DNA from 4 places in the Paenibacillus bovis genome. Region 4 is predicted to be linked to each of the others. Evidence: riboswitches for the same ligand, from Rfam matches in the RefSeq annotation. Region 4 holds a riboswitch; each other region holds the start of a gene.
The links. A riboswitch is a leader RNA that binds a small molecule or an ion and turns the genes downstream of it on or off. The one in region 4 is predicted to bind cyclic di-AMP.
Positions count from the first base shown of each region.

Region 1 (7,598 bases), 2.6 Mb from region 4:
GCCGCGCAAAGCCTGAATCGCTGTCCGCATCTGACGGCAGGAAGTCTGGATAAACGGATAGTCATCCTTGTCCCAGGCTTTGGCATTATCCATATCATAGAAAGAAATCCAGCGTTCGATCATCGACGCCGCTTGTTTGGCATCCAGTTGAGGCATGTGATTGTACTCCATTCTGTAATTGAAATTCATGTCCGTCTTCAAGCACAGACCTGCATTTACATTATACTTGCTTCTGTTTATTTTACCATGCCATTGATTGTGCAGCATCGCTATTCTCCCGTTTAACGGCTAACAGGACGGGCAGCAATATGCAGCTGGTTGGATAGATAGACTACGGTTCCCTGCGGCTTGCGGCAGGCAATCCGGTACATGCCTTCTGCAACGATCTCTGCGGAAATGGCTTTGTATTTGTTCATCGGACCGATAAACAGCGGAGATAATACTCTTGCCAGTATGGCACCGGTACGTTCCCCCAGCCGGAATTCCCTGCGCTTGCCGAGCAACAGAGACGGCCGGACAATAGATAGCGACTCATATCCGATCTGTGCCAGCTGCTGCTCCAGTTCGCCCTTGATGCGGGAGTAAAAGACCGAGGACTGCGAATCTGCCCCCATCGCACTGACGACAAGGAACTGCGTAGCTCCTTCTTCATGGGCGATGCGTGCCAATTCCAGCGGATAGGTCACATCGATCCGGTACATGTTTTCCTGTGTCTTGGCTTTGCGGATTGTCGTGCCCAGACAGCAGTATATATCGTCAGCCCGCAGTTCATCGCGCTGCTGCTCCAGATGTTCATAATCTACGATTACCTGGCGAAGCCGGTCATGCTGCTGCCATCGTTCCACCGGCTTGCGTACCAGTACAATCACTTCGCTGTATTCAGGTGCCTGGATCAACAGTTCGGTTAATGCCTGACCGACCAATCCGGTAGCTCCTGCAACCAGGGCTACTTTTTGTTCCAATGCCATCATCTCCACCTCCAAAAATTCGCCCGGATGCAGCTATAACGGGTTAGCAACCTATTACCCATTTCGGGATATGCAAAAGCGGAGATTCAGCCGGATTTACGATTTTTCTGGCGGTATGGAGATCCTCCTATATTCACAGTAAAAAAGCGGCACTGCCGCCATTGGTATGGATAATATAATTGGCTCCCAGTCCTTTATAAATCATGCGCGAATTGCTGCCTTCAGTAATGACATAGACCGGTTCGCTCGTCCATGAGCGGCAGATCTGGATATAGCGGCAGCAGAGCGGCAGACTGCGTTCAAATAAATAGACTTTGCCGATATTCAGGTTCGGCATAACCCACAATTCTTGGCGCTGCGTATCCAGCAGTATCACATGCTCGATACCCATTCCTTCGAACCGTACCTTCTCGGCATAACTGTTCACGATAAGAGCAAACGGGATTTTTTTTACTTTTAACAGCTGGACAAACTGCTCTCCAGCCCGGGTAGCCGGCGATACCAGTATATATTCTTCCGGCAAATGATGTTCCTGCTCCAATTCCATTTCTCTTCTCCTCCAGTAGTATGAAGGCAACAAAAAAGAAGCCGAGGAAGAGGTGGTCTTCGTCAGCTTCTTCGACATCCGCGCAGAGATATCCCTGACGGATGGCATGACAATTGTCGCCTCTCTTATTTTCAGCTTACGAGGTTAGCTGCCGGATTCGGGAGTAAGAGTCTCCCTACAGACCAACAGAATTCCATAACATCCTGTCGTCCGATTCACCCCTGAAAAGAAACCGCTGCGGTCCTTCTCGATGGTTCCCCCGCTCTCTGCATACAGCATGGCTGTATCCCAAAAACTCAGCTGGTATGTGTGCGCTGCGATCAGCGCTGTCTTATGAACTTGAGACGAATCATACTCCCGCGGCTGAACGTTGTAAAGACTGCTCAAACTGCCTGGTAGGCTCCTATATCGACTGGATGCGAAATAAAAGGATATATACGCGATATAGCTCTCGTTTTCTCTTATTTTCACTCATTTATTCACATAAAATGAAAACGGAAGCAAACGCCTGATTTTGGTAGGCAGCGATAAGATTACCAGTGATGAATGCGATTACATGAAGCTTCCATGACAAATACGGGCTGCCACGATGCCAGATGTCTGTTTACGTCCAGCCAAATTCCCCTCTATGATAGCTGACAACCAAACATTCCTCCAAGGAGCGTGTCTTTCATGCAAAATGTAGTTGCGGTCTCTGCACAGCCCCACATCCCTTCGGTCTCGTCCACCTGTGTAGGTTCGCTGGAAATCTATCTATACGATCATCAGCGGCTCTCCCTGCCCGATAGCTGCGGAATGCTGCACTGCGGTCTGCTGCGCATCTCGCTGGCAGACGGTTCCGGCTGGGCCGAATACGAATTCTCCGACGGGCTGCGCCGGCTTGATCTGGTACGCTGGGCTTCGGTATTCCAGCGTCTCAAAGGGCTGACCGTGCAGCAGGCGCTGGAATATGTACACGTTCACCGGCAGAATTGGGGACATACCCGTGCCCAGCTGGCGATCGAAGCATTGCACAATTATATGATCCGGCAAAGTGAATCCGCAGATTCGTTGTTGTACAGACAGCCACTGACCGAGCGGCAATTTCTAAGCGATTATGCGCAGGCTTATTATTCTTTTTGAGCGAAGCTGGTTAAGAGTGACTATAGACACAACTACTATGTACCGAGCAAAAGGAGAATAGAGCGATGAATGATGAGAAAATTATGGTCGGGGTCTACTACGGCCCTAATGGTGAACGACTGATCAGGCGGGGGATCCGTCTGGCTCAGCTGCTTCAGTCTCCGCTGTATGTCATTACGGTGCTGAATGAACCCGTCAGCGAGTTGGATATGCAGCAGGAGAATTATCTGAATTCATGGAAAAAGCTCACAGAGGAAGCCGGTGGTACCTTTATCATCGAGGTGGACGAGAATGACGAGCCGGCTGTCGTTATTGCAGAAGTGGCGCTTCAGCAGCAGATTACCCAGCTCATTATTGGCCAGTCGGCACAATCCCGCTGGCAGGAAATTACACGCGGCTCCATCGTTAACGATCTGCTGGAACAGCTGGGAGCAGTCGATATCCATATCGTGGCGGTACAGCGGATGAAGGCCCGGCTGGAGGAGACTCATGAAGACGGCGTCGAGGTCGATGTAATTCGCACCCCTGCCGGTTACCAGATTCGCTATGAGACCAATCAGCCTGTCGTAACACAGGGAGTCTTTTTCAAGGATCAGCATACCGATTTTGACAACGGTCTGTTAAAGCTGTCTATCAACGGCGAATACAAGTATCTCAAAGTATTCAAGGGAAATCTGGTCGATCCGCTGGAGGGAGATATCCAGCATACGGGTTCCTAAAAGGAAGATTATGCAGGAATCGGGAACGATCGAAGAAAGGACACTGCCGGAGCATGCAGCGTCCTTTTTGGCTTGTATATACCTGTGCCTGCTATTGAATTGCCGTATAAAAAGGCGTATGATCAGACAGGCTGCTTCGGCAGCTATTAGGAGCGATTCATTATAAGATTGGGTAAATAGGCTGACCGATGCAGCTGACGAACACGCGGCAAGACGTATCGTCACGAACATCATATTGCTCGATCCGGAAACAGAAGGGAAGAACATCATGAACACCTTGACACCACTCAAACGGGCTGGGCTGATTGCTGCACTGGTATTTCTGTGGGGCATCTCCTGGTCCATTTATAAATTGGCGCTGGATTATACACCGCCGTTATTATTCGCGGGTCTGCGCACACTGGGCGGCGGCGTCCTGCTCATGCTGATCCTGCTGCCGCGCCGCCGGCTGATTCGCTGGCGGGACAACTGGAAAGCCTATACTATTTCCGCTATTTTGAACGTTGTACTATTCTATGGACTGCAGACACTGGGCCTGCTCTATATGCCATCCGGCCTGTTCTCTGTCCTCGTCTATTTGCAGCCGGTACTCGTCGGATTGTTTGCCTGGATGTGGCTCGGTGAATCCATGTCACCACTGAAAATTATCGGATTGATCCTCGGATTTGCCGGTGTCATCTCGGTCAGTGCAGGCGGATTCTCCGGACATGTGGCTGTAATCGGCGTTGTACTGGCTCTTGTGACTGCACTTAGCTGGGCACTTGGAACCGTGTATATCAAAAAAGCGAATCAGAAAGTCGATGCGCTGTGGATGGTTGCTTTTCAGTGCACACTGGGCGGGCTGGTGCTTACAGCTTCCGGTTCGGCAACCGAGAGCTGGGCAGCAATTACATGGAATGCACCGTATCTGATCGGACTCATTTTCGGTATTATTTTCGGGATTGCCCTGTCGTGGATTATCTACTTCACTCTGGTGGGTGCCGGAGATGCGAGCAAAGTCGCTTCCTATACTTTCCTCGTGCCACTGTTGTCCGTATTTATCGGTACACTGCTGCTGCATGAGCCGTTCACCTGGTTCCTGCTGCTTGGCCTGGTATTGATCGGAATCAGCATTTATCTGGTGAATCGCAAGCCGCGAATAGTGAATATGCGGCCTTAAAAAATCTCTATTCAAGTGGAATAACTTATATTCACATGCGAAAGCACACTGTCCTTCCGGCAGTGTGCTTTTGGCTTTTTATAAAAACATCAGTCTCTGAACAGGTGAATAATAGTGTGCTACTGCAATGCATTTTTATGCCAGTACAGATAATATTAATACAGTTGCATATGCCTGTAAGGCTGCCAGCTGTCCCATTCCTTTTTGGGCTCCATATCCTGTTCCTGCAGGTACGGATACGGGCTTAATCGAAAACGCGGACCTTCCAGCAGCATCACTTCTCCCACATCACCTTGATCCCACAGCGTGAATACATCCCCCGGCTGGAGACCCGATTCCGGTACCATATGTGCAGGTATCCGTACCTGTCCATACGTATTCCATGAATCCGGCATAATGCTGACGATGCGAATCTCCAGTCCTTCGACCGTATCTTGCTGCGAATCCATCTGCTGCGCGCAGCCATCCTGTGGATCACTCAGATGCTTCAACCATTCTCCTACCGGCAAATAAGCCGGATCACTGTTCCAACGAATCACAGATTGTAATGTAAACATGCATTTGTTCCCCTTTCCTGTACGAATTATTTATGATGTAATCGAAATATAATTAGCGGTACATTCCATTAGCGCTGATTATCCTGGCGCAGCGCCCGAATCGCCAGATAGTTGCTCAGATTGATCGACTGCCATCCCTCGTCCTGGTCAAACAGATAGGCCCAGTGTTCATGCAGGCCGGCGGCCAGACCCGGCACTTCATGCTGTCGGCTAAACGTCAACAGCTCTGGTACGGCGTCAGCCGACAGACTCGTCAGATAATCCATATCCAGCTGCCCGGTCTGTTCATAACGTTCTATATTGCGGCTGGCAATCTGGCGATCCATACCGGCATAATTGACCAGCACATAGGCAGCCAGAGCCAGGATAATATAACAGCGCGCCAGCGGCAATCGACGAAAATGGATTCGCAGCCCTGCCACAATCAGCAGCACACCAAGGAAAATCATAAAAGCATGAACAAGAAATCGAATCGTCGTATAACCATACGCCTGCTCATATAACAAAAGACGGGTAAAAGCCGAATATAACATCACACCGGAACATAATACGAGTACATACAGCAGTCCATTATTCAGACGCATCAGTCCTCGGCCAGCGGGTCCGGCATAGAGCAGTCCGCACAGCATAATTACAAAGTTCAAAGCAGTTACCAGCACCAGCTCTGCAAATCCACTGCGGGCATACTCGGCATAGGTGCTGCCATCCGGCAGATTGCCCTGCGGCGCTCCGAACAAATAGGAGAACTGCAGCACTACAAACAGTACATAGACCATATTGATCAGTACCAGTACGGTGCCGAGAATAATCGGATCGATCCGCACCGGCTTGACTGTATGCACAGGTAGCGCAGTAGATTGATGCACGGAAGCCCCTGTATTCCGATGCTCTGCTGGAGCTGGAGCACCCATAGAGGCATTGCCAACTGTGGTATTTTTACTATGCGAATGAGCACCGGAAGACAGCACGGGTTCGCTGGCTTGATCAGCCTGATGCCCATGCACAGGAACTGCCTGTGCGCTACCAGCGGCTGGTAAACCTGATGACGGAGTAAAGGAAGCGGCTCCCGGCGGCGGGGTTTGCCAGACTGGCGGAGCATAGACAAACGGCTTTACAAATCCCCATAGATAACCAAACAGGATAAAGCCCATGATCACTACCCATACCAGCCGGAATGTGCCTTCGCCGGGAGACAGGTTCATCATCCAGCGCGGCATAGCGCCCAGCAGCTCGCTAAACATGCGATCTGCCGATGTTAGCAGCGCAATAATAATGAATAGCAGCGGCAGGGCTGTCAGCACTCCCAGCATAATTTTGCGAAATACCGTACGCTGATTTTCCTGCATCCGCTGGGACGCTTTATTTTTCAACATCTTAAAAGGAGTAACAAAATGGCGGAATGTCTGCGGAATCAGATGATCCAGTGCATCGATAATCAATGCTGGTCGATTCCAGTCCAGCCGTCTGCGACTCAGCATATAAGCCAGATGCAGAAAAATCAGACACGGGATAAACAGTCCATTCAGAACACGAAAAAATTCATTGGCGAATAATCCATACGTACAGGACAGCAGCAAAATAACGACCATGACCAGCCTGCTGAACCATGATCCCTGCCGCAGCCGGTCACCTGCATAAGTATACATATAGAGATAAAACAAAATAACAAAGACCGGATATGAAATGCCGAAGCTGTGTCCGTAAAATAAATATTGATGAATGACCGCCAGAACCAAAGCGCTAATGAGTGCGATCCATCCCCGCTGGGGTACTACAATTAACTTGTCGTACAATGCTCTCTCCTCCAATTGGATTCTCGTATTTCCTGGTAATTTTATTGTGCTCAATAATAATTTGCTTTCGATTGGGAGTTAGATTTGTAGTTATTTTTATTGTAGATGATAAAATAAGAAAATAAATAGAAGAAATAAACTGGAAAATTTCCTATTTTATTTTGAGAGAGTTCCAGCGGAAATAGCATTGGAGAATATGGATTGCCTTTTGGCGTTATATGAATAAGCACTGCTCTTAAAGCATAAATATACGGGATCACAAAAAAGTTCCTACCGGAACAAAGGGAGGAATAACATGAAATTACACCGGCAATTCCTGCTGCTGCACTCCCAGTATGGCGGACAGAACGAGCAGGATGTCACGCTGGATGAATTGGCAGAAGTACTGGAATGTACGCACCGAAATGCACTGAATATTATCACTCGTATGAGCGAACAAGGCTGGATTGGCTGGCAGTCCCAGCGCGGACGGGGACGACGCTCACAGCTGACCTTTATCGCGTCTCCCGAGCAGATCGCCATGGAATCGATGATGCATACGATAGAGCGACGGGATATCCGGGACAGCATGGAGCAGATCCGTCTGCACGCACGGTCGCCGGTTGTGGAGGAACAGCTGCAGGATTGGCTGCTCAGTTATTTTGGCCCGCATTCGGAGATTCAGCGTGACCGGCAAATTGACCAGCTACGGCTGCCGATTCGCCAGCGCATCCATACAGTAGATCCACTCTAT
Region 1 is NZ_CP013023.1:375,345-382,942, forward strand. Features, by position in the region: gene AR543_RS01610 (hypothetical protein) at 1-156, opposite strand, end outside; gene AR543_RS01615 (oxidoreductase) at 282-971, opposite strand; gene AR543_RS01620 (hypothetical protein) at 1,102-1,515, opposite strand; cyclic di-AMP (ydaO/yuaA leader) riboswitch at 1,634-1,827, opposite strand; gene AR543_RS01625 (hypothetical protein) at 2,188-2,637, shown strand; gene AR543_RS01630 (universal stress protein) at 2,703-3,356, shown strand; gene AR543_RS01635 (DMT family transporter) at 3,625-4,515, shown strand; gene AR543_RS01640 (hypothetical protein) at 4,671-5,072, opposite strand; gene AR543_RS01645 (DUF4153 domain-containing protein) at 5,141-6,865, opposite strand; gene AR543_RS01650 (ABC transporter substrate-binding protein) at 7,161-7,598, shown strand, end outside.
Region 1: it holds a riboswitch for cyclic di-AMP, as region 4 does, so the genes downstream of both, AR543_RS01620 (hypothetical protein) here and kdpF (K(+)-transporting ATPase subunit F) in region 4, are expected to answer to the same signal.

Region 2 (7,598 bases), 2.3 Mb from region 4:
TTACTTTTTGCATCGACTTCGGTCAGTGTAGCGAGTGATACATAATCTGCCCAGAGACGGTCTTCCGTGTCTACCGCACCTGATTCCAGCAGTACACCGACCCCGGCTACTGTAGCATTGAATTCGCCTAGCAGATCGACCATACCCTGAATCGTTCCTCCGGCTTTCATAAAATCATCGATAATCAGCACGCGTGACTTTTCTTTAAGTGCACGGCGTGACAGGGTCATCGTATGCAGACTTTTGTGAGAACCGGATACATAGTTGATACTTACTGCCGATCCTTCGGTCATCTGATGATCCCGGCGTACCAGTACAACCGGCAGATTCAGCTGCGTACCTGTCGCATGTGCCAGTGGAATCCCTTTGGTCTCTACAGTCATGATCACATCGATCGGCGTATCCGCGAATACGGAGGCAAAAATTTTACCCACCTCATTCAAAATGGACGGCTGTCCAAGCAGATCGGACATGTAGATGTAATCGCCCGGCAGCAGACGTTCCGGCTGTTCCAGTTGATTACACAGGTCACTCATAAAGGAAAAAGCTTTTTCTCTCGACAAACGCGGGATATACTTCACTCCGCCTGCCGCTCCTGCCAGTGTCAGCAGTTCTCCGACACCCTCTTCTTCAAAAACTTCCTTGATGATCGTTAAATCTTCACTGATCGATGATTTGGCCGCTCCATATCGGTCAGCAAACGTCGTTAACGGAATCAGCGTGTGTGGTCGGGATGTCAAATACTGGGTCAACTCAACCAGACGCGCACTCCTTTTTAATTTTTTCACTTTAACTCCTCACTATCTACAAAAAATTTACAATTATATACCCAAATCCGAATAATTAAAGTGAATATACCATTTTTGTACGTGTTTGTAAAAGAAAATCGCAATCTTTTTCATCCATTCTGCTTAAATTCTGCACAATGGTATGAACAAGATTGCGACCTGTATTCATTCAGGTTAACATTCTGACCGCATAGACCTCATGACAGAAGCCCCGCAGCCCATTATAAATGCGGGCTACCTTGGATTCCTTGGACACCAGCCCAAAGACCGTAGGGCCGCTTCCCGACATCAATACGCCATCTGCTCCCAGCTGAATCATAGCCTGTTTGAGCTGGCGTACTTCCGGATAATGCGACAGTGTTACATCTTCCAGTACATTGCCCAGTTCACTGCAGATCCGTTCAAACGAATGCTGCTCCAGCGCTGCACGCATATTGGCTGCTGAAGGATGATGGGCTATACGATCCGCTTGCAGACGGCCGTATACGTTCGCTGTCGATACATTGATCGGCGGCTTGGCCAGAATCACCCAGCAATCCGGCGGACTCTGCAGCGGTGTCAGGATCTCTCCGCGACCTGTAGCCAGGGCTGTACCGCCTGTAATACAGAATGGCACATCCGATCCGATCGAAGCTCCCAGCTCCATCATATCCTCATGCGGAATATGCAGGTTCCAAAGGCGGTCCAATCCACGCAGTGCAGCCGCAGCATCGCTGCTGCCTCCTGCCAATCCGGCAGCAACCGGAATCTTCTTATCGATATGAATGTGTACACCGTGACGAATATGGTACTTTTCTTTTACTTTCTTGGCTGCCTGATAAGCGAGATTTTTCTCGTCCAGCGGAATATATCCGGCCTGGCTGGATATTTTGATTGTATCTCCTGCCAGTTCCGAGATCGTAAGCCGGTCCGCCAGATCTACCATCGTCATAATCATCTCGACTTCATGGTAGCCATCCGGCCGCTTATGTAATACATCCAGCATCAGATTAATTTTAGCGGGCGCTTTTTCATATAACTTCATGAGGTTCCTCCACCTTCAACAGTCCGTCCGTTCTACATCTATATTCAGACCGGCTTTCTGCCAGTCAGCATGAATAATCCATATTATAAAAAAAATAGATTATGAAGTCCATTCACAAAACAAAACAGTCTCTACCCCGAAAGGAGATAAAGACTGTTTTATGATAAAACAGTTATTCAATTCCCTGCGTATTCGATCTGCGTCTGGGAATCTTCATCGCAGACGGTGATCTCGACAGAGTCGGTTAACACGTCAGCGTAGCTGTAAGACACTCGTTCAAAAGTTTGATGATCATCATCAAGCTTTACTGTAAAAACAGAAGGGTAGGTTTCTTCTAAAACGCCAGTCCGTTCAATGGTCTTCTTGCGACCACCATTTGCACGCAAAGTAATTTTGTGCCCAACATGAGCATCAAGATTGCGTTTAATTTCCGTAAGCGCATTGTTAGCCATGCCTACAACCACCTCTTTTCCTATTCCAGTATATCAGAAAAAGAGAGTAATGTCAAAGGAACACTAAATTATATCAGTCACAAATTTATCTTGTCAACGATTTTTTTTAGCGGATGCCGGCTTCCAAAAATACCCTGCTAAGTACCGCATATTCTTCCAGACTGAGTGTCTCGCCGCGCCGGGCAGGATCGATACCTGCACGGTTCAACAGCTGTTCCAGCTGCTCCCGGTCTCCACCGGCAAAGTAGCGTGTTTTCAGGTTGTTGGCGATCGTTTTGCGGCGCTGCACAAAGGAAGACTGCACAATATCAAAGAAATGCTGCTCATCCTCCACCTGTACCGCAGGCTGTTCACGCAGCTTGAGACGGATTACCGCTGACTCTACATTAGGCTGGGGAATAAATACCGTCTTCGGCACAATGCAGACCAGCTCCGGTTCACAGTAATACTGGACAGCAATGCTCAGACTTCCGTATTCCTTGCCTCCCGGCTTTGCAGCCATTCGCTGGGCGACTTCCTTCTGGATCATGACAACGATGTTATCGAGCGGCAGGCGCTCTTCCAGCAGCTTCATCAGGATAGGAGTCGTCACATAATAAGGCAGATTGGCTACAACGCTGACTTTGTCAACATTGCCAAAGTCTTCACGGAACAGCTCATGCAGATCCACCTTGAGGATATCACCGTGACGGACATTCACATTGGAATACTCCTGCAGCGAATCTTTCAGAATCGGGATCAGGCGCTGATCGATCTCGACGGCTGTCACTGCTTTGGCCTGCTGGGCAAGACGCTCTGTGAGCGCTCCGATCCCTGGACCAATCTCCAGAGCACCGCGTTCCGATGTAAGATCGGCTGCTTCTACAATTTTATTCAGAATATTCGCATCGATCAGAAAGTTTTGTCCCAGGCTTTTTTTGAATGAAAATCCATGCTTGCTGATAATTTCCTTGGTTCGTCTGGGTGTGGCGATATCGTGTTGATCACTCATTGATTTATTGTTCCTCCGATTCCAGTTGTGAAAGTGCTGCGGCAAATTCTTCACGGGTGATGCCGAATATACGCAGACGCTTATGAAATTGTTTGCCGTTACAGTAGCCGATTCCGAGCAGGTTGCCCATTTTCATCCGTCGTTCGGACGCATCCTTGTGCATGACGAGTCCTGTCATTAACAGATCATCCCAGTCAATCAGGGTTTCTGCGGATGGCATTTCCGTATGCACTCGTGCCAGTGCGGCACGGATCGAATCGGGCGAAGCGTTCTCGACGCCAATATCCCCTTTGCGTGTAGCTTCGTTTTCCGGGATAAAGGCATGCTTGCAGCCAGGCACCTGCTGAGCCACAATTTTGCGTATACGCTCTCCGGCATGATCGGGATCGGTCAGAATAATGACTCCTCTGCGCTCCTGTGCCAGCTTTACACGTTGGATCACTGCCGGTCCTATCGCTGATCCGCCTGTCTCGATCGTATCTGCCTCCACTGCACGCTTGATCGCTACGGTATCGTCTCTGCCTTCTACCACAATCACTTCTTTAATCACTTTTGCCGTACGCTTCCCTTCTGCGTTCATCTATGAATCTGTCTCCAGTATAACAAACAAAAAGAAGAGGATTCATCCTCTTCTTTTTGTCGGTTCTATTCACGCTCATGGTTAATAATAACTATATCATACAACAGCTGCTCTGATGCAGGCAACAGCTATCCTGGCGCGACACTAAGGTTTTACCGGTCCAATCACATACACGGTATAACCTGTCTTGCGTCCGAACGATCTGGCCTGACTCAGGCTGTCTATATACACATCGATTTTATTGCCGTTAATGGCACTGCCGGTATCTTCTGCACGGCGGTAACCGATACCTTCAATGTATACCCACCAACCCATCGGGATCACACTGGTATCTACAGCAATCGTACGTCCTTCGGTTACTCTTGTACCGGAAGCGGTAGTCGTACCCAGACCCGGTTCGCCGGAAGAATAGGCAGTAAGAGTTACATTGTTGAGGACTTTCGCATAGGAGAAGCCTTTATCCGATTTGGAAGAGCTGTCGGATGTACTTGCTGCAAGCAATTTAGGCTGTTCTTTCTTGGTACCCACCATTACAATCTTGTCCTGAACTTCGGTGGTTGTTTTTTTGTCGATCATACGCTTGGAGACGAATTCTCCATCTTCGTATACTTTCTCGATGTACTGGACCACTTTACCGGTTTGTCCGGATTGAACCAGCTTGGTTTTGCCTTCCAGCATGGTACTGCTGGTTTTCTTCACTACATCGTACGGAAGCTTGACTGTCTGCTTCGTAACGAATGAAGTTGTTCTGACTACTTTGATATCCATATCCTGCTTGACCGAAGCTTCGACTGGTGGATTCAATTTGTCTTTTTCCTTCAAATCGATTCCAGCCTGCTCCAGTGTATTGCCTACTGTCTTGGCAGTGGTATATACCTTTTTGGTATCTCCATCAGCCGTAATATTTACCGCTACCGCATGGTTGATATAGACCTTATCCCCATCCTGGATTGCGCCATTCAAAGGCATGGATACTTTATCCTGTGGTGCCAGTTGAATCTGGTGTTCTGTCAGCATGTCGGAAAGCATCAGCTTGCGCGTTTCCATCTCCTGGGCTTTACCATCAATGACAACATAAATATTTTTGCCTGCCTGATTATACAGAACAGCGAGCAGCATAACGATGACCGCAATGACCGCCAGTGCAGTTAACGAGGCAAAGCGTAGATTTTTCTGCTTCCAACTCAGCGCGTAAGACATGCTGGATGAGCGTGAACCATGGGTTTCTTCGAAAGGAGCCATTCCCACTTCTTCCGTCCTCCTTCATAGTCTCGCCGTCTAGCTGTGACGTAAATACAATGTGACGCGACTATATAAGAATTTTCGCAGGCCGTTTGTGTTGCTGTAAGATTATCCGTCCAACTCGATAATCTTTCATGATGTAATAGGTACCTGCGCCATGGTCAGTCCTAGTGGCTTCCTGATTCTGAACAGTAATATTCAGAATAATACACTCTTGCTTTCCCTTTTGGCCAAAACAAAAAGAAGCCTATGGAAAAGCGCAAGAGCAACTCTTCCTGGCTTCCGACGATTACAACATTCGGGAAACACTAGAAAATGCGAGGTTGCCTCTGCATCGCTTACGAGGTTAGCTGTCGGGTTCGGACATTTTGAACTGCTTGTATTTCATGCCCTTTGAAGAGTCCTCCGCTCATGGCGCAAGTATCCCCAATTCACCCCAAAGACCCTGTATCAGGAATCAGACATGTTGCCTTCCGTTACTACTGGTTTGAATGCTGAAGGCAGCTGTTGGTTCCCCCGTTCTCCTATGTAGGAAACTCAGCGAGACCGAATCATGGAATCTCGTTTATCAATAACAAGATTAAATCACTGATGAAATGATATCCTGAACCCAACCCCACTGTAAAGCGATAGGCAACTCCGTTTTTCTTAAAAAGTAGTTAAAATCTTGTAACATTTTAGCATTTATTCATTAAAATTCATTCATATATCCGTATAGCTCGGTTTTTCAGTGGTTTTTCTCCCTTTTTCACCGTATGCCAAATAATGTAAGGGCGTTTTTCGTCGTAATTTCACTAATTTCTTCCAGTGAGACCCCTTTTAGCTCGGCAGCTGCCTCGGCGACAAGACGCACATGAGCCGACTCATTTCGTTTCCCACGATAAGGATGAGGTGTCAAATAAGGGGAGTCCGTTTCAAGTAACAACCGGTCCATTGGTACCTGCTGAAGTACCTCTTTGGGCTGCTTTGCATTTTTGAACGTAATCGGTCCACCAAACGATAAATGGAAGCCCATATCAAGACACATTTTGGCAGTCTCCCAGCTACCTGAAAACGAGTGCATAATGCCGCCGACTTCGGATGCTTTTTCCTCTCTCAGGATACGTACAATATCCTCGTGGGCTTCACGATTATGAATAACGATTGGCATATTAATCGATCGTGCCAAACCGATTTGCTCACGCAGTACCCGATGCTGTACATCTTTTGGTGATTTATCCCAGTGATAATCCAGACCGATCTCGCCGATTGCCACCACTTTTTCATGCTTGCATAAAGATTCAATCCATTCCAGATCTCCCGGCTGCATTGTAATCGCTTCGACCGGATGCCAGCCGACAGCCGCATAGATAAAATCATAGGCTTCGACGAGTTCCATGGTAGTCGGAATCGTCTCCCGGTCAAATCCCACATTTACCATTCGGGTCACCCCTTGCGCATAAGCACGCTCGATGACTTCTTTGCGATCTTCGTCGAAATCTTTGGAATCCAGATGCGTATGTGTATCAAATAACATATGTTTAACTCTCCTTTACTTCCTAATACTCTATTTTTAATCCGTAGACTTAAATTTCGAATTCCATCTGTGCAGGGCCGAGTTTGTCTTCAAAGATATCTGCTACCTGCTTGGACAGCTGATTTTTTACCCTTTCCAGCTTTTCTTGTGGAAAGTACAGATGATAGCGACCGCGATGGATGCCGCTGATTGATCGTACTACATCAGATACCTCCGAAATTTCCTGTACCTTGTTTTGACGGTTCAGCAGCAAAATTTGTTTCTCTTTTTTGGGATCTCCCGGGCGGAATACATCATAAGGAAGATCCGTCGGGAAATCGATCTCCAGATCATAATGGGGATGAAGCCCGGCTCGCTCAAATTCGGAACGAATTTCATCGATCATATCCAGGTCGATTAATTCCGTTTCTACATATTTGTAAAGTCTGCGTTCCATGAAACGTGAGCAGACATCAGACAATATTTCATCCTCTTCCAGTGTCCACTGCATAAATGAAGTCTGCACCAGTGCTTCATCCAATAGAAGATACTCATTTACATTCAGTGTTCCATCAAATAAGGAAGGCAGCGGATGCGGCAGGAACTTGAATGTATAACCCTGGTCAAACAGTTCTTTGGCTCGCTGGAAAATATGCCGCAGCACAATATCTGAACTCCGGGTAACCGGGTGGAAGTATACCTGCCAGTACATCTGGTATCTGGACATCAGGTAATCTTCAATCGCATGCATCCCTGATTCCTTGACGACAATTCGTCCATCGTGGGGACGCAGTACCCGAATAATCCGGTCCATATCAATCGTTCCATAATTTACACCGGTAAAGTAGGCATCCCGCAGCAGGTAATCCATACGATCGGCATCCAGGGGACTGGACACCAGATTAACCACAATCGCTTTTTCATAGTCTTTGCGAATAACTGCTGCGACTTTTTCGGCGAATCCTGGCTCTACTTCTTCCAGAATCCGGTTGATCTCGGTATTACCAAGCAGAATTCGACAGGTCC
Region 2 is NZ_CP013023.1:689,196-696,793, reverse strand. Features, by position in the region: gene purR (pur operon repressor) at 1-788, opposite strand, end outside; gene ispE (4-(cytidine 5'-diphospho)-2-C-methyl-D-erythritol kinase) at 958-1,812, opposite strand; gene veg (biofilm formation stimulator Veg) at 1,989-2,264, opposite strand; gene rsmA (16S rRNA (adenine(1518)-N(6)/adenine(1519)-N(6))-dimethyltransferase RsmA) at 2,371-3,255, opposite strand; gene rnmV (ribonuclease M5) at 3,260-3,805, opposite strand; gene AR543_RS03020 (resuscitation-promoting factor) at 3,980-5,083, opposite strand; cyclic di-AMP (ydaO/yuaA leader) riboswitch at 5,398-5,630, opposite strand; gene AR543_RS03015 (TatD family hydrolase) at 5,826-6,593, opposite strand; gene AR543_RS03010 (HD domain-containing protein) at 6,643-7,598, opposite strand, start outside.
Region 2: it holds a riboswitch for cyclic di-AMP, as region 4 does, so the genes downstream of both, AR543_RS03020 (resuscitation-promoting factor) here and kdpF (K(+)-transporting ATPase subunit F) in region 4, are expected to answer to the same signal.

Region 3 (7,598 bases), 2.3 Mb from region 4:
AGCTGCTCACGCAGTTTTTGCTTGGAAGAAGTGGAAGTCTCCTGCGAAGGTGCGGCAGCAGCAGATGCGGTAGAATCCTGTGGATCTTTGTTCGGCACTTTACCAGCAGTTGGAGCCATTGCATTCTCGTTCAATACACCAGAACCACCGGAAAAGGCAGCACTGAGGGCCTGAGCCATCTGTTCGAATTTGGCAGCATCCATGGAGCTCATGGAAAACAGCGTAATAAACAGGGCTAGCAGCAGGGTCATCAGGTCAGAATAGGGAAGCAGCCAGCTCTCGTCGGCATGCTCCTCATGGGGTTCATGTCGTTTACCCTTCTTGCTCACTGGTTCCACCTCCTCCATCCGCGTCCATTGCTGCAACTTCAGTAGGAGTCAGGAATACAGACAGCTTTTGGCTGATGGCCATAGTTGATACGCCTGATTGAATCGACAGAAGTCCTTCGACCATCATCAGCTTTACTTCGACTTCTGTTTTCGACAGACGTTTCAATTTGTTAGCCATCGGATGCCATAGTACGTAACCACTAAAGATACCGAGAACGGTTGCGATAAATGCACCGGCGATAGCATGTGACAGTTTACCCATATCACTCAAGTCGGCCAGTGCAGCGATCAGACCTACAACGGCACCGAGTACGCCGAGTGTAGGAGCATACATACCTGCCTGAGTGAAAATCAAAGCTCCGGAGCGGTGACGCTCTTCGGTTGCATTAATATCTTCCATCAGAACATCCTGAACAAATTCCTGATCGTTACCATCGATGATCATACGCATACCGTTGCGAAGAAACGTATTATCAATTTCTTCGACTTTGGATTCTAGGGCGAGCAAGCCTTCACGACGGGTAATAGACGCCCATTCCATGAACATGCGTACCAAATCGATTTTGCTCATAAGCGGTTTTTCTTTGAAAATAATACCGAACAGCTTGGGAATACGTTTTACTTCTGCCATCGGGAATGCCATAAAGATTGTTCCTGCCGTACCTACGAAAATGATAACGTAAGCCGCCGGGTTGTTAACCAAACTGATCAATGGAGCGCCTTTGAGCACCATACCAACCACCAGGGATAGAAACCCGAGCGCCAGGCCAATAATTGTTGAAATTTGCATAATACACCTCGTCCATGAGTATAGTTTATTTCTTGCATCATTCTCTTCCATGGAATGATGGCGTTACTTAAAAAGCTGATACTTTTTTATCGACAGAATATGATACTTTGTTAAGAGTTTTTTGAGTTATAATGGAAAGAAGTTGGCAATTGTGACAATATGGGCAGATGGAAAGGAGAAGAGCCATGGGGGTAAAACACGGTCGCGAATACGAAGAAATTCTCACGGATCTGACAGCGGCGCTGGATATGATACCGGACAGCTATATGTTTTTTCATATGGAATCGGAAGAATGGGTAGCGCTTCAGGATAGCGAAAAGCTCGAAGTACAGGAAGCGCTGGCTGAAGATCTTTTCTATGCACTGGGTTCAGAGCCTGTGATTCATGTAGGCAGCGGGATTGTTATTCATGACCCGGATACGCATCGGATTAATATTTTGATTGGCGAGGAAGAGATGACTTTTGTATCGCTGATCTGATATCGGTCGTTACTCAGGTGTGTTTATATATCAATAGTCGGATAGTTGAATAAAAGACTGCCGGGTATCGGCGGCTTATAACCAAAAAAGCACATCTCGCAGTCTATACGCTGCCGGATGTGCTTTTTGGAATTCACGGATGCTGCTATGAAGAAAAGGTTAGGCATTCTCCTTTTCATAAACCATACAATAAAAAGGCTTCATGCCATCCGGTGTACGCCGTGTATACGTATCGGTAATATGAAATCCTGCTTTCTGGTAGGTACGAATCGCGCGCTGGTTCCAGGTGAGCACTTCCAGATCAATCTCGGCCTCCGGATTACGCTGGATAGCGGCTCTTACGACCGCAAGGGTGAATTCGGCACCATAGCCATGACCGCACAGATCCGGCCGCATGCCGATACCCAGCCGAATCGTCTGCTGCAAAGGAAAAAGCTGCGCAAAGCCGGCCAGTTCTCCCTTATTATTCAATACTGCCAGATACTGTTGCTGTCGCAGTTCGGGGTCTCCAAATTCGATCTCCAGCTCCTGCATCTGGTCCCAGGACATCCATCCATATATATCATAAGGCGGGTCGTATACCCATTCACATATTTCGGCAGCCTGCTGCTCATGGAGGGGAGCAGTATGAAAGTAAGGTACAGAAAAATGATTCATAACAGTCACTCCTCATCATATATCATAGTGTCTCACTTGCTGGGACTGCATCCTGTACAGTTAGCTACTACAGATTATAAAAGTGGCACGGTTCACATTCAAGCTTAATAGCCAGGATATAATCCGAAAAGGAATAATATCCATGATCAGCTGCTTTACGACAGCGCACAAATCACAAGCGTACTATAAAGTGCGTTTGCCCGATATTTCAAAAATTAATATTAATTTTTACTGGAAAATGTGTTTACCATAATTACGATCCGGGTACTATATAGTAGACATAATTACCTGAACAGTCGAACTTCACATTGCAGCAATTATTTTTCTCAAAATATGTAACCTATTCCCAGGTTGTTACGTCTTACAAGTAAGCAATAAAAAAACCGCAAAAGATTCTGGCGGGAATCCTTCACGGTTAGTAAATGAATTATATATACAGTTAGAATAAATGTTAATTACTCGGCTGCATAGCTGCTGTAAGAGAAGTTGCTCATTACACGCTTAGCGCCCACATAGCGGTTTTGGTAGTAGTCCATATCAATATTATCAATTCGTACGCCTTTGGATGTTGAAGCGTGTGCGAATTGACTGCTGCTTACCATAACGCCTACATGAGAAACGCCTGCCCCCGTAGTGTTGAAGAATACCAGATCCCCAGCTTGCAGATCACTTTTGGATACAGCGTCGCCGACTTGATACTGAGAAGTCGATTGGCGAGGCAGATCGATATTCATTTGACCGAATACATATTGAGTAAATCCGGAGCAGTCAAAACCGCTAAAAGATGTTCCACCAATACGATATGGTGTACCCATGGCTGGTTCGATGATCTGGTCCATTTTGGAATTTGCGCTTGCACTGCTAGTCCCCATAACAGTAAACGCAATTGCGAATCCCATTACTGCGGCGGTTAGTTTCTTTTTCATATTCAAAATCATTTGTCCCCTTCCAATGCCTGCGAGGTTAGCTTAAGGATTCGGTAGAAGGTTTCCCCTATGATCCCTCCGAAACAAGATCAATTCACCCAAAACGGTTCCCCCGCTTCCCGGTGCCACGGAATTTGGCTTCACACTTATTGATTGCACCGTAGTCCATATTCGATTCACGACAAATTTCATCTTTTCTGACAAAAGTTACAAGCTTCATTGTTAAAGTTTACAAAGTTGTTACTAATAACTCGCTGGATTTATTTTAACAGAGGTTTTTTACTTTGGCAAACGTTTATTCATCCTTTTTTAAGGATAACTTGCTAAATGAATGCGTTAGCAAGCGAGAAAGCCCGTCACTATCAGGTTTGTAATTATTAAAAAAATTTAATCTTTGTTCTTCATTCAATGCCTATTCGTACTCATTTGGGCTTATGCTTGCCTGTTCTTTAATCTTTTTCGGTTATAAATTTGTAAACTTTATACATTTGAGACAATTAAATTTCTTTTTTGCCGAAAAAGTGACAGGAATCGACTTTCGTTGGCTTTTAAAAGGATATTCGTTACAATAATGATGATGTTATTATGTACAGTAAGAAATAAAAACAGCCGAACAAACTCATTTTACCATTATAAACAGTTATGACTCATATATCCAATACAGAGAGGAAGTTACTAGACTCATGGAACAAAATCAACCGGGCAAAAAAGCAGTATCTCTCAATATTATCAGTAGCAGTACCAAAAGCAGCAAGCACAAAGGATTTGGCGCAGGTGCCATTAATCTGAACAATGTTTCTCCTATAATAGTAGATCGTGGTGAAGCGCGTATCGATATTGGTGCCATGCATGCCAAGAGCAAGGTCGAGCGCGGTATCAAGTTTACACCGAATCGTGAAGAGGTGGAGGGCGGTCGCCAGGTATGGGTCGTATGGGTAGCAGTAGACAAATTGGCAGAAGGCGCCAACTATGCCGGAGCTACTGCCTGCGAGATGTGGATTAATGAAGAAGATAAAAAAGGCTGGAAGATTCTCGCCGAGCATGTGAACAAACTGGATTACGCGATCAAGCGCCGGGTTATGCTGGAAGGACTGGATGAGGAAGCAAAAGCGGCGCTTCGTCAGCTGCTTGTCAGTCATAATGAGGAATGGTGGAACAACTCTTCCGAAGAATTAAAACAGGCACTGGAACCCCGAGCATAATAATGAAAAAATAGGTAAAAAAGTTTAATCTTTTTACTGCAATTATGCGTAACAATAATATAAGGCAAAAGCTGGAAATCTTGGATGGTTTCCAGCTTTTTCTTTGAGCAGAGGGGCTGCTGGAAAATATGTTTAATACTTGGAAGTATCGCAATAATTTATTGTGAATACATCATTGATAATTGGAAAAAAAGGGTATAATTGATTAAACACCTTTCTATTTCTACTCTATTTCTACAAAAATGGAAAATACCTTTCTCCAAATCGCGATAGGTTGTTATAATTGCTGTACAGTCATCTTCGTAGGACAAAGCTACCCCTTGCTTGACTAAAATATTCTACAGATGGAGGGAGCAGTATATGCAGAAAAAGAAGGCTGTTCAAACGGGTATACCAGGTCTGGACGATATTCTATATGGTGGAGTGCCGCCTGGAGCTGTAGTAATTTTGGAAGGTGAACCGGGAACCGGCAAAACAACATTTGGTATGCAATTTCTGGTAGAAGGTGCAGTTAAGCATAATGAACCGGGAATTTACATTACATTCGAGGAACTTCCGGAGCAGATCTATGAGGATATGAACGGCTTTGGCTGGGATTTGCGGGATCTTGAAAGGCAGAACAAGCTGCGCGTTATTTGTATGGAACCGGATATTTTGCTGGAACAAATGCTCCAGCCTCATGGCCTGTTCGAACAGATCGTTAATGAGATCGGCTGCAAGCGGGTAGTTATTGACAGTATCAGTCTTTTTAGAATGGTGGGAGATGAAGAAAACGTACGGACGAATGTATATTCTATCCGTAATATTATGCGCAAGCATTCCTTGACTTCCTTTTTTATCCGGGAGTATTCCGAGTTTGAAGGGATGAGCATGCCTTTTGAGAACTATATTTGCGATGGGATTGTACGCCTGTCCCTCAAGCCGCTAATGGATAAATACCGCAAGCGGACGATTGAAGTATTGAAAATGCGCGGTACTCGTATTCTGGAAGGGGAACATACCTACAAGTTTATCCATAATGGCGTATATATTGTGCCTTCCCTGTCGATGGCCGAAGACAAGATGCTGATTCGCGAAGCGGAAGTGCTGTCTACCGGTATCGATTCGCTGGATGATATGCTGGCAGGTGGTATTCCACGGGGCAGTGTATTCATGATTGATACAAACAGCAAAGCCAATTACCGTTATTTGCTGTCTTCAATTTATTCCCAGCGTATCAAGGATGACGATTGTACGGTGACGATGATGTCGGGAAATACATCGCTGGATACTTTTGCAGACACGATCGAGCTGTTTGGGGTGTCACTGCGAGAAGCAGCACGTAAAGGGAAAGCCTTCTTTATTGAACATTATCGCAGAGCAGTGGAAGCGGATCTGGAAAAAGCTATGGTTCGTGTGGATAAAGTTACTAATGAAGAGTATGCACAGGTGCTTAACGAGCGGCTGAATCCGATTTTTGAATGTGAAGATTTGTGTGACAAGCGCTGGTTTGTATATTATGATCTGAATACGATTATTTCCGAGCGAGGAAAAGATTTCCTGCTTCGTTATTTTGCGGAAGAGATGTCGATGTGGCGCTCACTGGGTATTACCATTGTAGTACACTGTAACTTTGCCGAGATTGGTTCGGAAACGGCTTCGTTCCTTGAGCGTACATGCAATGGTGTAATTCGTACGTGGGTAGATGGTAATTACCAATATCTGCAGGTGACCAAATCTCCGAGTGGACGTGTATCTGCTCCACACATTATCGCAAATGTAGCCGAGAAACCTTTCGTACAATTGATATAAGGAGGGATTGGGACCTTATGGTGGCAGAAAGTGATGTGATTACATTGCAGATGGAATGCACGTTATTTTTTGAAAATAACCCGTATGCGATCGAGACCAGCAACGGCTTATCCAAGCGGCTTGGCCGCAGCCAGCAGGTAACGGAACAGGCATTGAACCGTCTGGCGGAGATGTCCATTCTGGAAAAGAATGGGCAAGGGATACGTGCGATCTATCGATATAAAGCTCCTTATATACAGACAGAAGTGGATCTGAATGCTTATGATTGATACTTATATGATGAACGATACCAGAGAGATTTGTCAGGAACTTCAGGATACGTATGCCCAGCTGACCAATCTGCTGGTCTTTGTTACCAACCATGAGGGTCAGCTGATAACGGCTCCTTCCAATATTGACGATTCCTCCGTATTTGAAAAATATAGCAGTGAACTGCAAAACATGTTCAAGACGGAGATCGATAAACTGCAGGGCATCCGTCAGACGATTTTGTCCGATCAATGGGTACCGGGTGTAAAATGGCTGATTGCTCCTGTATCAGTAGATCAGTCCGATACAGGCATGTATGTATGGGGCGGTATACTGATTCAGCAGGGAACGCTTCAGTCCATCATTACGCATCCAAATTATGTACAGCCGGAGAGCGGGGCACCTGCTGACTTTATTGAGTTAATGCGCAGCTGGATTCAGAATACGGGCGAAATTTCTCCCGATCAGGAGATTTTCAAGCGTGAAAAGATTACCAAGTTCGCCAAAGCGCTATCTCTTATCTTAAAATCGAGTTTCAAGGAAAACCGCTTGACCCAGCGCCTGAATGCACTCAATGAAACGCTGATTACCGAGCAAAGTATCGGGAATCCGATCGAAGAAATTACTCGTGCGGTACTGGCGAGCAGCGATCTGGCAGACGTATTCGGATTTGCACTCAAAACGGCTCCGGGCAAATATACGATCATGAACAGTATGGGCATGAATTCGGGAACGCTGGGCGGTTCGACCTTCCATGAAGGCGAAGGCTTCCTCGGACAGGCAGTACTCAGTCCGCAGTCGAGCCGCTGGAGAGATATATCGCGGGACCCAAGAAATCACTTTTTCCAGCAAAATGGGCTGGATTCGGTCTATGAAGTGCAGTGTTTCCCGATTCGTTATGAGAATGAGGTATACGGACTGTTATTTGGCCTGAGTTTCAAAGAACGCTCTACGCCAAGTATCAATCCGCAGTTTGAAGAAACGATGATCTCCCTAATGGGCTGGTACATCGGCAACCATATTACGTACGAGAAAATGGAGAAACAGCTGCAGCGCTTCAAGCCGCTGATTGAGCTGTCCCGCATGATTATATCGGTGCAGGATATCCAGCGTGTGATGTTCATGCTGGTCGATATGAGCCTCAATCTGGTGTGGAATCCGTCCGCCTCCATTGT
Region 3 is NZ_CP013023.1:752,494-760,091, forward strand. Features, by position in the region: gene motB (flagellar motor protein MotB) at 1-329, opposite strand, end outside; gene motA (flagellar motor stator protein MotA) at 313-1,119, opposite strand; gene AR543_RS03295 (hypothetical protein) at 1,305-1,598, shown strand; gene AR543_RS03300 (GNAT family N-acetyltransferase) at 1,758-2,255, opposite strand; gene AR543_RS03305 (C40 family peptidase) at 2,711-3,181, opposite strand; cyclic di-AMP (ydaO/yuaA leader) riboswitch at 3,193-3,331, opposite strand; gene AR543_RS03310 (YwhD family protein) at 3,865-4,383, shown strand; gene AR543_RS03315 (ATPase domain-containing protein) at 4,744-6,174, shown strand; gene AR543_RS03320 (hypothetical protein) at 6,192-6,443, shown strand; gene AR543_RS24915 (response regulator transcription factor) at 6,451-7,598, shown strand, end outside.
Region 3: it holds a riboswitch for cyclic di-AMP, as region 4 does, so the genes downstream of both, AR543_RS03305 (C40 family peptidase) here and kdpF (K(+)-transporting ATPase subunit F) in region 4, are expected to answer to the same signal.

Region 4 (7,598 bases):
TGCGGCCAAGTGATCACGTCGGTTATTCTCCTGGCTGCAGCCTCTCCATCTTTTTACAAAGTTAGCTGTTCCGCAATCGGTCCCAGTACCAGTGCCGGGAAAAAGGTTAATGCACCTACGATAACTACAGCCACGACAAATACCAGACCAAACAGCGGCTGATCGGTACGCAATGTTCCGCTCGTCTCGGGTACAGGCTTTTTCATCAGCAGCGATCCGGCTACTGCCAGCAAAGTTACCATTGAAAAATAGCGTGCAATAAACATAACGGCACCTGTCGATACATTCCAGAATATCGTATTATCGCCCAATCCTTCAAAGCCCGAACCATTGTTGGCTGCCGAGGAAGTAAATTCGTACAGCACCTGGGTCAACCCATGATAGCCCGGATTCGAAATGGTATCCGGATACGCCATGAGTGCAATAGCGGTTGGTGCCAGAATCAGCAGCGGCTGGATCAGCAGCGTCACTGCAATCAGCTTCATCTCTCTGCCTTCAATTTTGCGCCCCAGGAACTCCGGTGTTCGTCCAACCATCAGTCCGGACAGGAAGACCGCGATAATGGCGTACATCAGTACATTGAGCACACCGACTCCTGAACCGCCAAAGACGGTATTTAGCATCATATTGCCTATAGCGACCATGCCTGCGATTGGTGTCAATGTATCATGCATTGTATTGACAGCACCTGTCTCCGATGCGGTCGTTACAACCGAATAGAAAGAAGATTGCTCCACACCAATCCGTACTTCCTTGCCTTCCATCGATCCGGTGCCCTGCTGGATACCTGCCTGTTGAATCAACGGGTTACCCTGGTGCTCACTGACCAGCGAGACGCTCAACATAACAATGAACATCATCATCATGGATACGAACAATACACGGCCCTGTTTGTTGTTGCCAACCATTTTGCCATATGTAAATGGCAGTGATACCGGCACCAGCATCATCAGAATAATTTGCAGCATATTACTGATGCCGCCCGGGTTTTCAAACGGATGTGCGGAGTTGGCTCCCATAAAGCCCCCACCATTGTTACCAAGCTCCTTGATTGCCAGGAAAGTCCCCATTGGTCCTGTAGCAATCTGCTGCTGTGCTCCTTCCAGTGTCTGTGCTGTCACTCCGGTCTGGAACGTCTGTGGTACGCCAAGACCGATCAAGATTATGGCTGCGACACATGCCAGCGGGAGCAGAATACGAGTCAATGCCCGTGTCAGATCGACGAAGAAATTCCCCAGTGGCTTGCCTGCCAGTCCACGAATAAAGGCAATCGCTACGGCAATACCTGTAGCTGGTGAGACAAACATCATAAACACGATAGCTGTCATCTGCGAGAATAACGATAATCCGCTTTCCCCGCTATAATGCTGAAGGTTCGTATTGGTCATAAAACTCACAGCTGTGTTGAAAGCTAGATCCGGGCTCATCGCTCCGATACCTGCCGGATTCAGCGGCAGCTTGTCCTGTACACGGAAAATCAGATAAACCACCAGCAATAACACCGTGTTGCTAATCAATACGGCCGCTGCATACTGCTTCCATGTCTGATTCTCCTGACGGATACCACCAATACGGTAAATTCCTTTTTCCAGCGGACCGAACCAGCGATCCAGTCGTCCAGGCGTATAATCAAATGCCCGTGCAATATAGCCGCCCATCGGACGAGCCAATAAAATAACAATAATCAGGGTTACTACAATGCCGATATATGGAAGAATACTCACAACGCTCTCTCCTGCCTATTTAAAATTTTTCCGGATAAATCAAGGCATAACACAGATACACCAGCAAACCAGCAATAATGATCCATAATAACCAGGTCACTTGTCATTCCCTCTTTCTCCAATGACTCGGGATGACCATTCTGCCAGTCCTCCAAGTGCGAATGCGATGAGTATTACCAATACAATCATCATAATGTCCAGCATAGTTTCGTTGCTCCTTCATAATAAGTTCGGATCCCTATCCACGGCCTGCAGCAGGCATCATTTGTCTGTAACGTTTATTTTCTTCGCCTGCCAGCCGTTTATTACGCTATAAATATAATATTACCAACACGTTGTTATGCGTATTATAAATAGTTGATCCTGTACTAACAGCCAAAATTGGCGCAAAAAAAGAAGCCTGGAGAAAAGCAGAACTTTTCTCCAGGCTTCCTGACAGCTGCCCGTCCTGTCGGTGCATCCAATTCATGCAGCACCAAACAAGCTTCGCAATCTGTTATAAGCCGGATATAAGTTCTCCCTGATACGCTGACGAGGTTAGCTGTCGGGTTCGGGCTGGAAGATTGCCCGTTCCGGAAGGTTCCGGAATTCACCCCGTGTCATAGGCAGTATGAACTGTACTCAGTTCGCAGATTACTATGACGTTTGGTTCCCCCGCTTTCCATGTTCAATGGAAACTAAGCGTTGTGACGTTTTCCTGTATGCTGCTCGGAGCATAATAAAACACAGAGTTTCTATACCCTGTGTCATGAATGGCACAAGTCCTACACTCCCTCTCCATCTGCGCTTACGAGGTTAGCTGTCGGATTCGGGCGGTGAGAGTCGCCCTACCTTCAGACCGATACCATGGTGATCGGCCAAAAGGATTCACCCCTTGCGGTACATATGGTGGCTCTCACACCGCCAGTACTCCCGCTTGATTGGTTCCCCCGTTTTCCGGTTATCCCGGAAACTCAGCAATTACAGAATATAAAACCCAATTATAATGACTGCCATTTACAGCAGCCGCCGATCCCAGATTGGTTGTCCAAATCTGTGAATCTCTAAATCCTGAAATGTATATTACGCCTGTCCTTGCTAACTGTAAAGGTGAAAGAAAAGGCAAAATGAACCTTGATGGTTCACAGATGTTCCTGTACAACAATTATTAATTTTTTATCTATCCGAACCTCTATTTTGCTCCGTTTTACTTTCATTTGCTTGAATTCGACTTTATTTTCATTCTTGTTAACATGGATTTTTGCAAAATAATGAAAATGAATATGTCATTCTTTTCATGAGTGTCACGTTCTGCTCTCCTTCTCGAAATCATAGCTTGTATATATCACAAAAAGCCGAAGCATCTACAATGCTCCGGCAACTGTTGCTTATAGCCTGATGTCCACTAAATAAGCAGGCTGAATAGAGATCCGCACAAAATGGCCTGCCCTGCAATCCAATCTGTAAGATCAGCGGGTATGACGTATCCATATATCCTGCTGCTCATCGGTCATTTCTCCGATCATTTGCGAGAAATTCACGTATTGAGCAAAAGCATCCTTGAGTAATTCAAATTGGGCAAATGTTCCGGTGAACTTTTCCAGTGTCACCGAGCCGCCTATCGATTCCAGATTACCGATACTGCAGCCTTCCATTAGCTTGAGCTCTTTGAGTGCTGGCAGATCGGCCAGAGCGGAAATATCCTCGATCTGGGAATCATACAGAGTAAGACACTCCAATTGACTGTAACTGCTCAGATAGTGGATATGTGGCTTGTGCAGCGCGCCGATATACAGCTTGCGCAGCGGTAGCATACGCCCCAGCTGCTCCCAGTCTTCTTCCTCCCATTCATCAGCTCCGAGAATAGTCAGTTCGCATAGCTTCGGCAGGCTGGCGATAAATGCAGCTGCCTGACGGGTCGGTGCCGAGATTGCCAGCTTGTGCAGCGTCGTCAATTGAGCAAGTGAGGAATAATCCTGCACGGCTGTACCACGGCAATCCAGCTCAGATAGACGTGACAGATTGGTCAGCGGCTTCAGGTCTTGCACCTGGGTGTCCTCAATATTCAAAATCTGCAGATAAGGCAAATTCTGCAGCGGCGACAGATCACGTACCGGATTACGGAACAGATGCAGCTTTTTCAGTTCTCGGCAGTGGGCTAGCGGCGTAATATCCTCGATCTCATTACGGTTCAGCAGCAGCTCACGCACCTGGGTGCAGCGAGACAGCGGACGAATATCACTCAACTGCGCATCAGGCAAATAAATCTGATGGGCTGAAACAAACGACGCTGCATCTCCATAACCTTCTGTTATCAGATTGCGCCAGATTGGGTCCAGACTCGCAAACCAGGTATCCAGCTGTTCGCTCTCCTGCCCTTCGGACTGCTGCATAATGTGACCCATGGCATACATCTGTGCATCCCTGAGCAGACGGGATTGTTCATTCCGTCCATACATCCAGTATCCCATGCCCTCTTCTTCCACAACCGTATAATTCCCTTCACGCACCGTATCCCGCATGAAATGGATAAACTCGCCGAGACTTGGCGCAATCACATGCTTCATTTCCTCATCCCGGCCAAAGTTGATAATTTGCCCTGCTATGCCTTTTTCAGCCGGGTCCAGATCGATCCCGAGATGATTGCCTCCGCCATCGTGACAGAAAGGCAGCCAGCCTTTGTTGATATACTGCTCTTTGATCCAGCCCGATGGAATCGAATAATGATCGCCAAGCTCCTGATACTCCGGCTGCAGATCCGACCAGATTTTCCATTCGCTCACCATATCATCCAGACTCAAAAACTGAAGTCCAAAGAAAAGGCCGGGACCGTTGCGGGATTCCCCGTTGTGAATATGATAGAGCTGCTTTAATTCATCCGGAAATGTCACTCCTATTGCCTGTTCTGCCTGAGCAATCTCCACATCTCCGGCAGGTGGCAGCAGAAAGTCTTCCAGACTGTTCAGTTCCGGTCTCAAAATGGACTTGATTTCCTCGATCCATGTTCCTATCATATGCAAGCCTCCTTCTTCCTAACTTAAACCAATCTCTCCGTTTTCTATCCATGGCGATATGTAGACTGCCGGTATCGCTGACTATGTAATTCCGATTAATCCAGAAGAGCGCTGCGTTTGAAAATAAGAACGACTTCTCCGAGATCGCCCTGACTTGTGCTCGTATCAAAGGACGATACCAGCTCCCAACCGTCAAAGCCGAGATTATTCAACTCTTCCTGAAGAAGACGGTCATCGACCCGTCCATTTACAAAACCGGCTGCCGGTAATTTTAATGTTTTATATTCCCACTGACTCATGGTATGATCTTCCTTTCTCCAAAACAATTCGGCATTTGCCAAAAAGGGTATACAATGTATAGGAATAGCATGTATACCATAGTAACTGCCGATTATTAACTTTGTAGTCATGAATCGGAATCTTGACTTATTTGAACCGATCCAACAAGCTATATTGTAACATAATAACGATAAGGAGTTACACCAGACTCGTGATGAAGACTATAGGGCTTGTCCGCCATTTCAAAGTGAATAAGGAATTCCCCATTCGGCAGATGGTGACGGTTCGCGAGCTGGTCACCTGGCTGGAAGAGTATGATGTTGCCGACATCGAGGAAGGTCAGACGGATCTGCTGGGCCTGAATTGGGAGAAATGTTTTGCCAGTGATCTGCCCAGAGCGCTCAAAACAGCTCAGTATATTTACCCCGGAGAAATTATTATTATGCCCGAACTGCGAGAGATTACACCGCCTACCTTTCAGACCGAGCTGCGTTTTCCGTTTATTGGCTGGGCTGTGTTTGCCCGGATCGCTCCTCTACTGAGTCGGCGCTATAAACGCATGGTCGCCGAGACGGAAGCACGAATCGACCGTGCGCTGGATGTTATCCTGTCTTCGGATGCCGAGCATGTGCTGGTAGTCAGTCACTGGGCGCTGATGCTATATATGCGCAAGCAGCTGATCAAGCGTGGATTCACCGGACCGCGGATGCGAATGGTGGAGAATGGCAAACTGCATATTTTCCGGGATGCCGAAGCTCAGGCTGCTTTACGCCGGATGCCACGTTAATCGGATGCAATCTTATCCCTGAACAGTGAATCCGCTTGCTGTGCCTGCTCAAAATGTCTTATCGCTGCTACTCTACGAATACTCAAACACCCTGTACCGATTAACCGGACAGGGTGTTTTTCGTGAATCAATTAGATATGCGCTTCCATAGCCCGACCGCTGATAAACAGATCAATAGTCTCTTGCTCATATTCACTGAGCTCTCTGCCATATTGTTCTTGCAGCAGTCTGGCTGTGCTGTCCCGGTCATTCTCTGCATTCTGTACCAGCAGTGCTGTACGCTCCAGCAGTACCAGTTCCTGTTCGAATCGCTCGGCATCCCAGATCTCTGCGTGATGAGACAATACTACCGTATCGGCATCATACTTACGCAGCGACTGAATCAACTTCAGCGTAGTTGCTGGCGTATAGCAGTTGGGCGTTACATGAATATTCGGATATAATGCATCCCCGAGGAACAGTACTTTGTCTTCCTGGATATAGATAATCGAGGAATCGGCAGAATGATCTCCACCTACATGCTCGATAATACAATGCACACGTCCAAGATCCAGCTCCAGCTTGCGGTCAAAGGTAATATCCGGTGTGGGCAGCAGAATATCGCGTTCTTCGCCAAATTCCTTTTTGATAGCATCAGCGCAAAAAGCAATTTCGGTACCTTCCTCCACACGCCGGTCCAACTCTTCGTCTGTCCAAGACAGCTGCTGCATTTCCTTGATATGCTGCGTTGTCAGAGTCTGGGCAATAATGGTGGTATTCGCCTGATTCATGCCAAATACATGATCCCAATGCCAATGGGTCAGCACCAGCCAGCGGGGAGAAATATCGAGCTTCACCAACTGATCGATAAACAGCTGGATATGACTCGCGGAGTTCCCTGCATCGATCAACAAGGTTGAACGGGTACCTGTAACAGCCGCCAAAATAGGACGATCCGTTTCCTGGTAGGGAGTAAGATAATTAATATGGGAAGATAAATTCTGCATAATCTGCATAGACGGCAGCTCCTGTTCTGATTACATGCACCTGCACAATGGTAAGGCGCATCTTATGATAAATTCCATAGATGGATAGCGTATTCATGGGACAGTCCGGCTCTATATTGATCCAGACTATTTGGCATACGGACTATTTCTATATTTCCCTATTGTACTACATCTGATAGCTGTACCCAACGGCAGACAGATTACTGCATATCCGCTTCCCTGCTTCGTTCCATTAATGCCATCAGCTTCACCTCTGTCGCCGAATCCTGTACAGGCGTATAAATGCTGCAGCGCAGATCCCCACTTCCCTGTACGACCAGCGACGTCAATTCGAACAGCATCTTGCCTCCACGGGCATGACGGAATTCAATCACGACCTGCGGCGCCGAGCTGACTTTGCTGTGCTGCCATAATGAGCGAAAATCCGGATACAGACTCATCATTTCATTTAAAAACTGCTCATACCATTCATCCTCTACATACTGCCCATAGTAAGCACGGAAAATAGACAGAAAATCACCGGCAAAATCATCCCAGTTCACAGCGAGTCTGCGAAATTCCTTGCGGGCAAACAGCAGACTGATCATATTGCGCTGCGATTCGGGAATTTGCTCGAAATCCAGAAATACATGCTGTGCTGCCTCATTCCAGCCGACGATCTGGCAATGTCTGTCGGAGACGATAGTTGGGCAATATTTGAGCTGCTCCAGTATTTTGGTCAATGACGGGGAGATATGCGGCAGCTCTTCGGCAATAGGCGTTACACCATGCCCTTTATCGAGTGCCAGCGAGAACAGGTAACGCCGTTCATCCGAGTTCAATTGCAGGG
Region 4 is NZ_CP013023.1:3,025,001-3,032,598, reverse strand. Features, by position in the region: gene kdpA (potassium-transporting ATPase subunit KdpA) at 54-1,724, opposite strand; gene kdpF (K(+)-transporting ATPase subunit F) at 1,744-1,824, opposite strand; cyclic di-AMP (ydaO/yuaA leader) riboswitch at 2,236-2,418, opposite strand; cyclic di-AMP (ydaO/yuaA leader) riboswitch at 2,493-2,693, opposite strand; gene AR543_RS13015 (SMI1/KNR4 family protein) at 3,173-4,717, opposite strand; gene AR543_RS13010 (DUF4177 domain-containing protein) at 4,813-5,016, opposite strand; gene AR543_RS13005 (histidine phosphatase family protein) at 5,211-5,783, shown strand; gene AR543_RS13000 (MBL fold metallo-hydrolase) at 5,915-6,778, opposite strand; gene AR543_RS12995 (helix-turn-helix transcriptional regulator) at 6,970-7,598, opposite strand, start outside.